Regions from separate parts of the Micrococcus sp. M4NT genome, predicted to be linked through region 2. Evidence: riboswitches for the same ligand, from Rfam matches in the RefSeq annotation. Region 2 holds a riboswitch; the other holds the start of a gene.

Region 1 (4,402 bases), on a different contig from region 2:
ACCTGATGTGGCTGCGGGGGCGGAACCCGTTCCGCACGCTCGGCCTGGATCTGCGCCGCCCGGGCCGCGACCTCGCGTGGGGCGTCGGCCTCTTCCTCGCCATGGGGCTCGGGACGCTCGCCGTCTACGCGGGCGGCCGCGCGGCCGGCATCACGACGGCGATCGTCGCCAACGCGATGGACCCGAGCTGGTACGCGGTGCCCGTGCTGCTGCTCTCCGCCGCGCGGCATGCGCTGCTCGAGGAGGTGATCGTCGTCGCCTGGATGGTGGACCGGCTGGGGTATCTCCAGCAGCTGCGCGCCGCCGGTCTCGCACGGCATCCTGCGCCGGCGCTGCCCTCGCCCGCGGCGACAGGCCTCTTCCTGCCCGTCCGCGTCTGGACCGTGGTGCTGGCCTTGGCGGTGCTGCGCGCGGGATACCACCTGTACCAGGGGGTCGGCCCGGGGATCGGCAACGCGCTCATGGGCGTGGTGTTCACGCTGTTCTTCGTGCGGCACCGGCGGGTCGTCCCGCTCGTGGTGGCGCACTTCCTGCTGGACGCCGTGGGCTTCGTGGCCTTTCCGCTGCTGGCGCAGGCGGGCTGGTTCGGGACTTGACCCGCGCGGCCCATCGGCCCCGGCCCGGCCCCGCACCCCACGTTCCGCGGTCACCTTCTGACGCATCCGGCTCGCGGAGGCGTCAGAAGGTGAGCCCGAAACGCTGCGTGGACCCCGAGGGGTCAGAGGGTGATCTCGCCCTTGGGGGTGGTGAAGGTGACCGAGGAGATGCCCGGGGTGCCGGACGGGGCCACGTAGGCGATGTCGACGTCGGCCACGGCGTCCTCCTCCGTGCCGCCCAGCCACTCGCGCAGGCGGTCCGGGGACCCGGCCATGGAGAGGTGGGCGATCGCGGCCTGCGGCTCGGCGGCCTGGGACGGGTGCATGTCCTCCTGGCCGTCGGCCCAGCGCACGATGAACGGCAGCTGCGGGTCGGCAAGGGTGCCCTTGACGCCGATCTGACGCCAGGACAGCTCCCGGCCGTCGGGGAAGCGGCGGATGCCGGGCACGGCCTCGCGCTCCAGGCGGCGCTCGAAGCGGCCGATGTCCGGGGTGGAGACGGCCCAGCTCATCCAGCCGCCGCCCTGCTCGGAGCGGGCGCGGACGAGCTGGCCGAAGGGGGCGCTGAGGGAGGCCGGGTGGTCCATGGCCTCCACGACCTCGAGCCACTGCCCGTTCCGCATGGGGAACAGGGCGTTGTGGGTGCCGAAGCGCGGGTGCACGCCGCCCTTGATGCGGTCGATGCCGAGGGTCTCGACGAGGCGCTCCACGGTGGCTTCGAGGCCCTCGGGCCCGGCGGCGTAGGAGACGTGGTCCATCCGGCAGGTGTTCACGGCGTTGTTCCTCTCCGAACCCCCGGGCGGGCCGGGCGTCGAACGCGATGGGAGGGCGGCGCCGTCGGCCCCTTGACCTCCGAGCCGCCCCTGTGATTCACAGCGTATCCATGTGTGACACGCCCGATGAAATCGGCCCCGCACCCGTGGCACACTGGCGGCACGGTCACGAGAGTCAGCGTCTTTGCCCCGGCATGCTGACCGGCAACCCTCCTTCCGCGGTGGGGTGCCCCGGGTGACGACCAGGCCGGCTCCCACACGGGCTGTCGGCAAGCGCGGGCCGTCCCCTCGGCCCCTCTCGACGACGCCGGGGCACCCCCGGCGCGAGGCGCCGGGTCGACCCGGCGCACCGACCGCCGGGAGGGACGCGGGTCCGGCCCCTGAGGAGCTCAGGAGAGTCCGCCATGACCGACCAGAACATCCCCGCCGAGACCACGCCCCTGACCCCGGCCGCCGCGTGGGGCTTCTCCACCGCACAGGTCCACGCCGGCGCCGCCCCCGGCCAGCACGCCTTCGGCGCGACGGCCCTGCCCATCTACCAGACGACCTCGTTCGACTTCCCCTCCGCCGAGGTGGCGGCGGACCGGTTCGCCCTCAAGGACCTGGACCCGCTCTACACCCGCATCGGCAACCCGACCCAGTCCCCGGTGGAGGAGAAGGTCGCCGCGCTCGAGGGCGGCGTGGGCGCGCTGCTGCTGGCCTCCGGCCAGGCGGCCACGACCTTCTCGATCCTCAACGTCGCCGGAGCCGGGGACCACGTCGTCGCCTCGGCGAGCCTCTACGGCGGCACGCAGAACCTCTTCAAGCACACTCTGGCCAAGGTGGGCGTGGAGACCACGTTCGTGACCGATCCCGACGACGTCGAGTCCTGGCGCGCCGCCGTGAAGCCGAACACCAAGGCCTTCTTCGGGGAGACCCTCGGCAACCCCCGGGGCGACGTGCTGGACGTTCGGGCGGTGGCCGACGTCGCGCACGAGGCGGGCGTGCCGCTGATCGTGGACAACACGCTGGCCACCCCGTACCTGCTGCGCCCGATCGAGCACGGCGCGGACATCGTCACCCACTCGGCCACGAAGTACCTCGGCGGGCACGCCGCCGCCATGGCCGGCGTGATCGTCGACGGCGGCACGTTCGACTTCGCGCAGCACCCCGAGCGCTTCCCCGGGTTCAACGAGCCGGACGAGTCCTACCACGGGCTCGTGTACGCGCGGGACCTGGGCGTCGGCTCCGCCCTGGGCGCCAACCTCGCGTTCATCCTCAAGGCGCGCGTGCAGCTGCTGCGCGACTACGGCTCCTCGATCTCCCCGTTCAACGCCTTCCTCGTCAATCTCGGCCTCGAGACCCTCTCCCTGCGCATGCAGCGCGCCGTGGCCAACGCGACGGCCGTGGCCGAGTGGCTCGAGGCGCGCGACGACGTGGACTCCGTGGTCTACGCCGGCCTGCCCTCCAGCCCGTGGCACGAGCGGGCGCAGCGGTACCTGCCGCGCGGCGCAGGCGCGTTCGTCTCCTTCGAGATCGCGGGCGGCGCCGAGGCGGGTGCGGCGTTCGTGGACGGGCTTGAGCTGCTGCACCACGTGGCCAACATCGGCGACGTCCGCTCGCTCGTGGTGCACCCGGCCTCCACCACCCACTCCCAGCTCACCGACGACGAGCAGCGCGCCGCCGGTGTGACGCCCGGGCTGGTGCGCCTCTCGCTGGGCGTGGAGGACGCCGAGGACATCCTCGCCGACCTGGAGCGCGGCTTCGCGGCGGCGGCCGGTGCGGGGGAGGGCACCCGATGACCGCGGTCGCGAGCCGCCCGTCCCTGACCGTCGACCTCCCCGAGGGCGCCCGCCACACCGTCTCGGTCGGGCCCCTGACCACCGAGACCGGCGGCTTCCTCCCGGACGTCACCCTCACCTACGAGACGTGGGGGACCCTGGACGCCGACGGCTCCAACGCGGTCCTCGTGCTGCACTCCCTCACGGGCGACTCGCACGTGGCCGCGCACGCCGCGGACCCGACGCCGGGCTGGTGGGACGCGCTCGTCGGCCCCGGCCGGGCGGTGGACACGGACCGCTGGTTCGTCGTCGCCCCCGCGATGGTGGGCGGCTGTCACGGTTCCACGGGCCCGTCCTCGCCCGACCCCGACGGCGTGCCGTGGGGCTCGCGCTTCCCATTCCTCACGCTGCGCGACGCGGTCGAGGCCGAGCGCCGCCTCGCCGACCACCTCGGGGTCGACGTGTGGCAGGCCGTGATCGGCGGGTCGATGGGCGGGGCCCGCGCCCTGGAGTGGGCGGTCTCCCACCCGGAGCGCGTGGCCGGCGTCGGGGTGCTCGCCTCGACGGCGCAGTCCTCGGCGGACCAGATCGCCTGGGGCCAGGCGCAGGCCGCGGCCATCCGGCTCGACCCGGCGCACCGCGAGGGCGACTACTACGGCGGACCCGGGCCCGAGACGGGCCTCGGGATCGCCCGGCGCATCGCCCACACCACCTACCGCACGGCCGAGGAGCTCGAGTACCGCTTCGGCCGCGAGCCCCAGGGCGCGGAGGACCCGTTCGGGGCCGCCGTCGGGAGGCGGCAAGGACGCTACGCGGTGGAGTCCTACCTGGACCACCAGGCCGCGAAGCTCGCCGCGCGGTTCGACGCGAACTCCTACCTCGTGCTCACCGAGGCGCTCATGAGCCACGACGTCGCCCGCGGGCGGGGGAGCCTGTCCGAGGCGCTGGGGCGCTTCCGCGGGCGGGCCTTCGTGGCCGCCGTCGACTCCGACCGGCTGTACCGGCCCGAGGAGTCGGCGCTGCTCGCGGAGCTGCTGCCCGGCGAGGTGCTCGTCCACACGATCGTCTCGCCGATCGGCCATGACGGGTTCCTCACCGAGTACGGGCAGGTCGCCGACGCCCTGAAGGAGACCCTCGCCCTCTGACCGCTCAGGAGGCCGGCTCGGCGGGCGGCGTGACCGGCAGCGACTCCGTGTGGTCCGAGCCGTGCGGCATCTCCACGCCGAACAGCGGCTCGGGCACGGGGCGCTTGGCGCTGACCCCGTCGCCGGAG
Region 2 (4,402 bases):
CACGGACTCCGAGGACCTCGCGCGGGACGTGCTCGCCGCGATCGAGGCACAGGTGCCCGGCACGCTGCACGAGGAGCAGGTCCGCGTCGCGCTGACCGGGCCGCAGTCCGGCGTGCTGCTCGTGCGGGACATGGACCAGGCCGTGGAGGTCTCGGACCGCTACGCCACCGAGCACCTCGAGATCCAGACGCGCGACCCCGACGCCGTCGCGGCCCGGGTGCGCAACGCCGGCGCCGTGTTCGTGGGGCCGCACTCCCCCGTGCCGCTCGGGGACTACTCCGCCGGGTCCAACCACGTGCTGCCCACCTCCGGCACCGCGCGGCACTCCTCCGGGCTGAACACCGTGACGTTCCTGCGCTCCCAGCAGGTGATCCGCTACACGGCCGAGGGGCTGGCCGGGGTGGCCGGGGGCATCGAGGCGCTCGCGGCCGACGAGGGCCTGCCCGCGCACGGCGCCGCCATCGCCCTGCGCTCCGAGTGAGCGGGGCGGCGGAATGAGCGGGCCTGCAGGCGGGGGGACGGTCCGGATCGACGCGTGGCTCTGGGCCGTGCGCCTCTACAAGACCCGCTCCGCCGCGACGGCGGCCGTGCGGGCCGGCCACGTCCGCGTGGACGGCGAGCCGGTGAAGGCGGCGGCGTCCGTCGTCGTCGGGAACCGGATCCGGGTGCGGCAGGACGGCCGCGAGCGGATCCTCGAGGTGACCGGCCTGATCTCCAAGCGCGTGGGCGCGCCGGTGGCGGTCAAGCAGTACGTGGACCACTCGCCGCCGCCCGTGCCGCGCGAGCTGCTGTCCATCCCCTACCGCGAGCGCGGCGCGGGTCGGCCCACCAAGCGGGACCGCCGGCAGCTGGACGCGCTGCGCGGGCGGGACGGGGCCGGGCGGGGCTGAGGCGGTGTGTCGGGCCCGGCCTCGCGCGCTCGGGACCGGGCGCGGACAGGCCGGGTCAGGCGCCGTCGTTCTGCCGCATCACCACCATGCGGAACGGCTCGCTGTTCGCCACCGTGGCGGTCAGCGTCACGGGTCCGTTCTCGACGATCGGGGGCAACCCCGCGGACCAGCCGCCGCAGCCGGCGTCCGAGCCCGCCCGCCAGTCGGTGACGCCCTTGATCGTGGTGTGCAGGTCCGTCTTCCCCACGGCGTCCATGGGGCACTCGAACGCCACCGTGAGGACGTCTCCCGCCTGGGCGTCCACGGTGGCCGACTGCGTCCCCGTGCCCATGCCCTCCCAGACGATCCAACGCGTCCCCGCGGCCGTCGGCAGGTGCTTCTCGGCGTACTCGGCGTACGTGATCCCGTCGTCCTTGAACATCCGGGCGTGGTCGGCCTCCGCGGCGGCGCGCGCGGAGGCGTCGGCCGCCTCGATCACGGCCGACGCGGAGGCCTGCACGCTCGGATCCGTCGTCGTGGCGAGCACCTGACGGGCCGCCTCGACGTCGGCGGCCAGCGCTTGGCCCATGGGGGCGGCGGAGGATGAGGAAGCTGCGGTGGCGGGCGTGGACGGGGATGCGGGCGCGGGCGTCTCCGCGGGTTCCGCCGCACCGCAGCCCGTGAGGCCGGCCGCGAGCGCCAGAGCGCTCAGGCCGGCCAGGCCGATGGAAGGAAGGCGGTCCATGCGGTTCTCCTCTGTGCATGCGCCGCGGCTGCGGCGATTCCCTGCGGCGCAGGATGCGCTCATGCTGTGATATGGATCACCCTCTGTCAAGCGAATCCGGTGCGCCGAGACGGGATCGTGACCGGCGGCCCCGAGGCGCTGGGCCGACGGCGGGGCGGGGCAGGCCGGGCGCAGCAGCGGGCGCGGATGTGTCCTCCCGTGACCGCGCGGGCGCCCCGCCTGGCGGACGGCTTTGACGCGGCAGGCCAGGCGCTCCTACCGTTGCCTCACAGAATCACGAGTCCCCGTCATCACGGCCCTGGCCGGCGGGGCGGCAACCCTCTCACGCAGTAGTGGGGTGCTCCAGGTGAGGATTCGGCCCGGCGGAGGACCCCGACGGGCAAGTACTCGCGTCTCCGCGGATCACGCCGATCCGCTCAGGTGAACCGCCCTTCGCGGAGCCGCGTCCGTCACGAAGAGGACCCGCGCCATGACCTTGACCCTGACCGACCACCACGCCCCTTGCCGGCCTGCCGGCGCCCACCCCGCCTGGCAGGCAGACGTCTCCCGCGACCGCCTGCGCCCCGGCCTGGCGGCGTTCCCGACCGGCGTCGTCGCCGTCGCCGGCCTCGTGGACGGGCACCCCGAGGTGATGGTCTCCTCCTCCTTCAGCGTGGGCGTCTCGTGGGAGCCGGCGCTCGTCTCCTTCTCCGCACAGCTGACCTCGCGCACGTGGCCCCGACTGCGCCGGGCCGAGTCGATCGGCGTGTCGCTGCTCGCGGAGGACCAGGCGCACCTGTGCGGGCAGCTGGCCTCCCGCACCGGGGACCGCCTCGCGGGGATCGACGTGCACGTCAGCCCGAACGGCGCGCTCCTGCTCGAGGGGTCCTCCCTGTGGCTCGAGACACGCCTGCACACCGAGGTGCCCGCCGGGGACCACGTCGTCGCCCTGCTGGAGGTCTCCGGCTTCGCGGACCACACGGACGCCCGCCCGCCCGCGGCGCTGCACCGCAACCTCTTCCACGGGCTCACCGCGCTCTGAGGAGCACCCCGGAGCAGGGATCCGCACGGACTGCAACGGCCCCAGATTGCGCTCACAGGTGAACATCCGATGAACATCGACCCCGTGGTCGCCAGACGGTCGAATCCGTGGCAGTATGAACCTTGAAGTTGATCCAAGCTGTATCCCGTAACATCACTGCTTGTCAGTCCCGGCCCCGGTCGGAACGATGAGTGTGGGCACGCGGTTCAGTTCTGCCGCTTCACCCGGAGGCCACAATGGCCACCGGTTCCCACACCGCCCCTCCGGGGGCACATCGAAAGGACACCATCATGGCTGTCGGTACCGTCAAGTGGTTCAACGCTGAAAAGGGCTTCGGCTTCATCGCTCCCGAGGATCAGTCCGCGGACGTCTTCGTGCACTTCTCCGCCATCACCGGCGCGGGCTTCAAGGAGCTCCAGGAGAACGACCGCGTCGAGTTCGAGACCCAGCAGGGCCCCAAGGGCCTGCAGGCCGCGAACGTGACCAAGATCTGATCTTCCTCCTCTGAGGATTCCGTCCCCGGCGCCTGAGGCGCTGACGGACGATCACCGAAGGCCCCGATCCCCACGGATCGGGGCCTTCGTCGTGCGCCGCGGCTCACACGCCGGACCGGCCCCGATCCACACGGCGGCGCAGCAGCCACGTGACCCCGAGTCCCAGCAGGTATGCCCCGCCCACCGCGAGCAGGCCGAGGCGGAAGTCCCCGGTGTGGTCCCGGAGCAGGCCCATCACGAGCGGTCCGCACGCGAAGCCGGCGTACATGCCCATGGCGTTCGTCCCCGAGGCGTCGCCGAGCTGCCCGGCCGGGACGCCGTCCATGATCCCGGCGTTGATCACCACGTTCGCGCCCAGCACGGTGAGCCCGTGCAGCACGGCGGCCGCCCACAGGAGGGCGGGCGCGTGGCTCACGTCGGCGGCCAGGAGGGCGGCCACCACCAGCAGCGAGCCGGCGCAGATCGCCGCGAGCAGGGTGGTGGGCCGATGCCCGGCGGCCATGCGGCGGCCCCACCAGATGCGGGAGAAGACCCCGATCACCCCCGAGACGGCGGCGGCCGCCCCGCCGACGACGAGGGACTGGCCGAGCGTCTCCACCGCGAACAGCGGCAGGTACGCGTTCACGGCCTGCATGCCGAGGCCCGTGAGGAACGCGATCGCCGCGAAGAACCACACGCTCGCCGGCAGCCGCTCACGCCCACCACGTCGGCCGGTCGTCGGCGCTCCGGCACCCGCGGGACCCTCAGCGGCCCGCGGCGCGCCGTCGTCGTGCCGGATGTGCGCCGCGGCCGCGGAAGAGCCCGCCGGGAGCGGCGGCACCGTGGCCCACGCGACGACGCCCAGCACGCCCGCCACGAGCGCCGCCCCCAGCGCCGCGCCCGTCCAGCCGAGGGTCAGTGCCGCGGCGGGGAAGAACAGGCCGCCGAAGAGCTGCGCGAGCTGCACGCCGGACTGCTTCAGCCCGATCCACCCGATGCGCCGCTCAGGCGGGGCGACCTCGCGGATGATGCGGTTCGTCGTCGGGTTCGAGATCGCCTGGGTGACCCCCGCGAGCGCCGCCGCCGCGTAGAGCGCGAAGAGCGTGGTGGAGAACGCGCCCACCACGAGCGCCAGGGCCGCACCGCCGAAGATGATGCCCATCTGTGCGCGCGAGGAGAGGCTGTCCGCGAGGCGTCCCAGCCACACGGACGTGACCGCGGCGGCGCCGAACACCACGGTGAGCACGGTGCCGAGCTGGCCGGAGGTGACGCCCAGGCGCTCGATCACCAGCGC

Evidence for each region. Region 2 has a riboswitch for S-adenosylmethionine ahead of NJC10_RS03025 (flavin reductase family protein). Riboswitches for the same ligand answer to the same signal wherever they lie in the genome.
Region 1: another riboswitch for S-adenosylmethionine. It lies ahead of NJC10_RS03470 (bifunctional o-acetylhomoserine/o-acetylserine sulfhydrylase); the one in region 2 lies ahead of NJC10_RS03025 (flavin reductase family protein).

What each region holds. Positions count from the first base shown of each region.
Region 1 is NZ_JAMYEH010000004.1:25,640-30,041, forward strand. Features, by position in the region: gene NJC10_RS03460 (CPBP family intramembrane glutamic endopeptidase) at 1-596, shown strand, start outside; gene NJC10_RS03465 (VOC family protein) at 719-1,369, opposite strand; SAM riboswitch class IV at 1,534-1,651, shown strand; gene NJC10_RS03470 (bifunctional o-acetylhomoserine/o-acetylserine sulfhydrylase) at 1,774-3,150, shown strand; gene metX (homoserine O-acetyltransferase MetX) at 3,147-4,274, shown strand; gene NJC10_RS03480 (SGNH/GDSL hydrolase family protein) at 4,279-4,402, opposite strand, start outside.
Region 2 is NZ_JAMYEH010000003.1:127,899-132,300, reverse strand. Features, by position in the region: gene hisD (histidinol dehydrogenase) at 1-481, shown strand, start outside; gene NJC10_RS03035 (RNA-binding S4 domain-containing protein) at 495-890, shown strand; gene NJC10_RS03030 (hypothetical protein) at 946-1,614, opposite strand; SAM riboswitch class IV at 1,887-2,006, shown strand; gene NJC10_RS03025 (flavin reductase family protein) at 2,084-2,635, shown strand; gene NJC10_RS03020 (cold-shock protein) at 2,926-3,129, shown strand; gene NJC10_RS03015 (MFS transporter) at 3,233-4,402, opposite strand, start outside.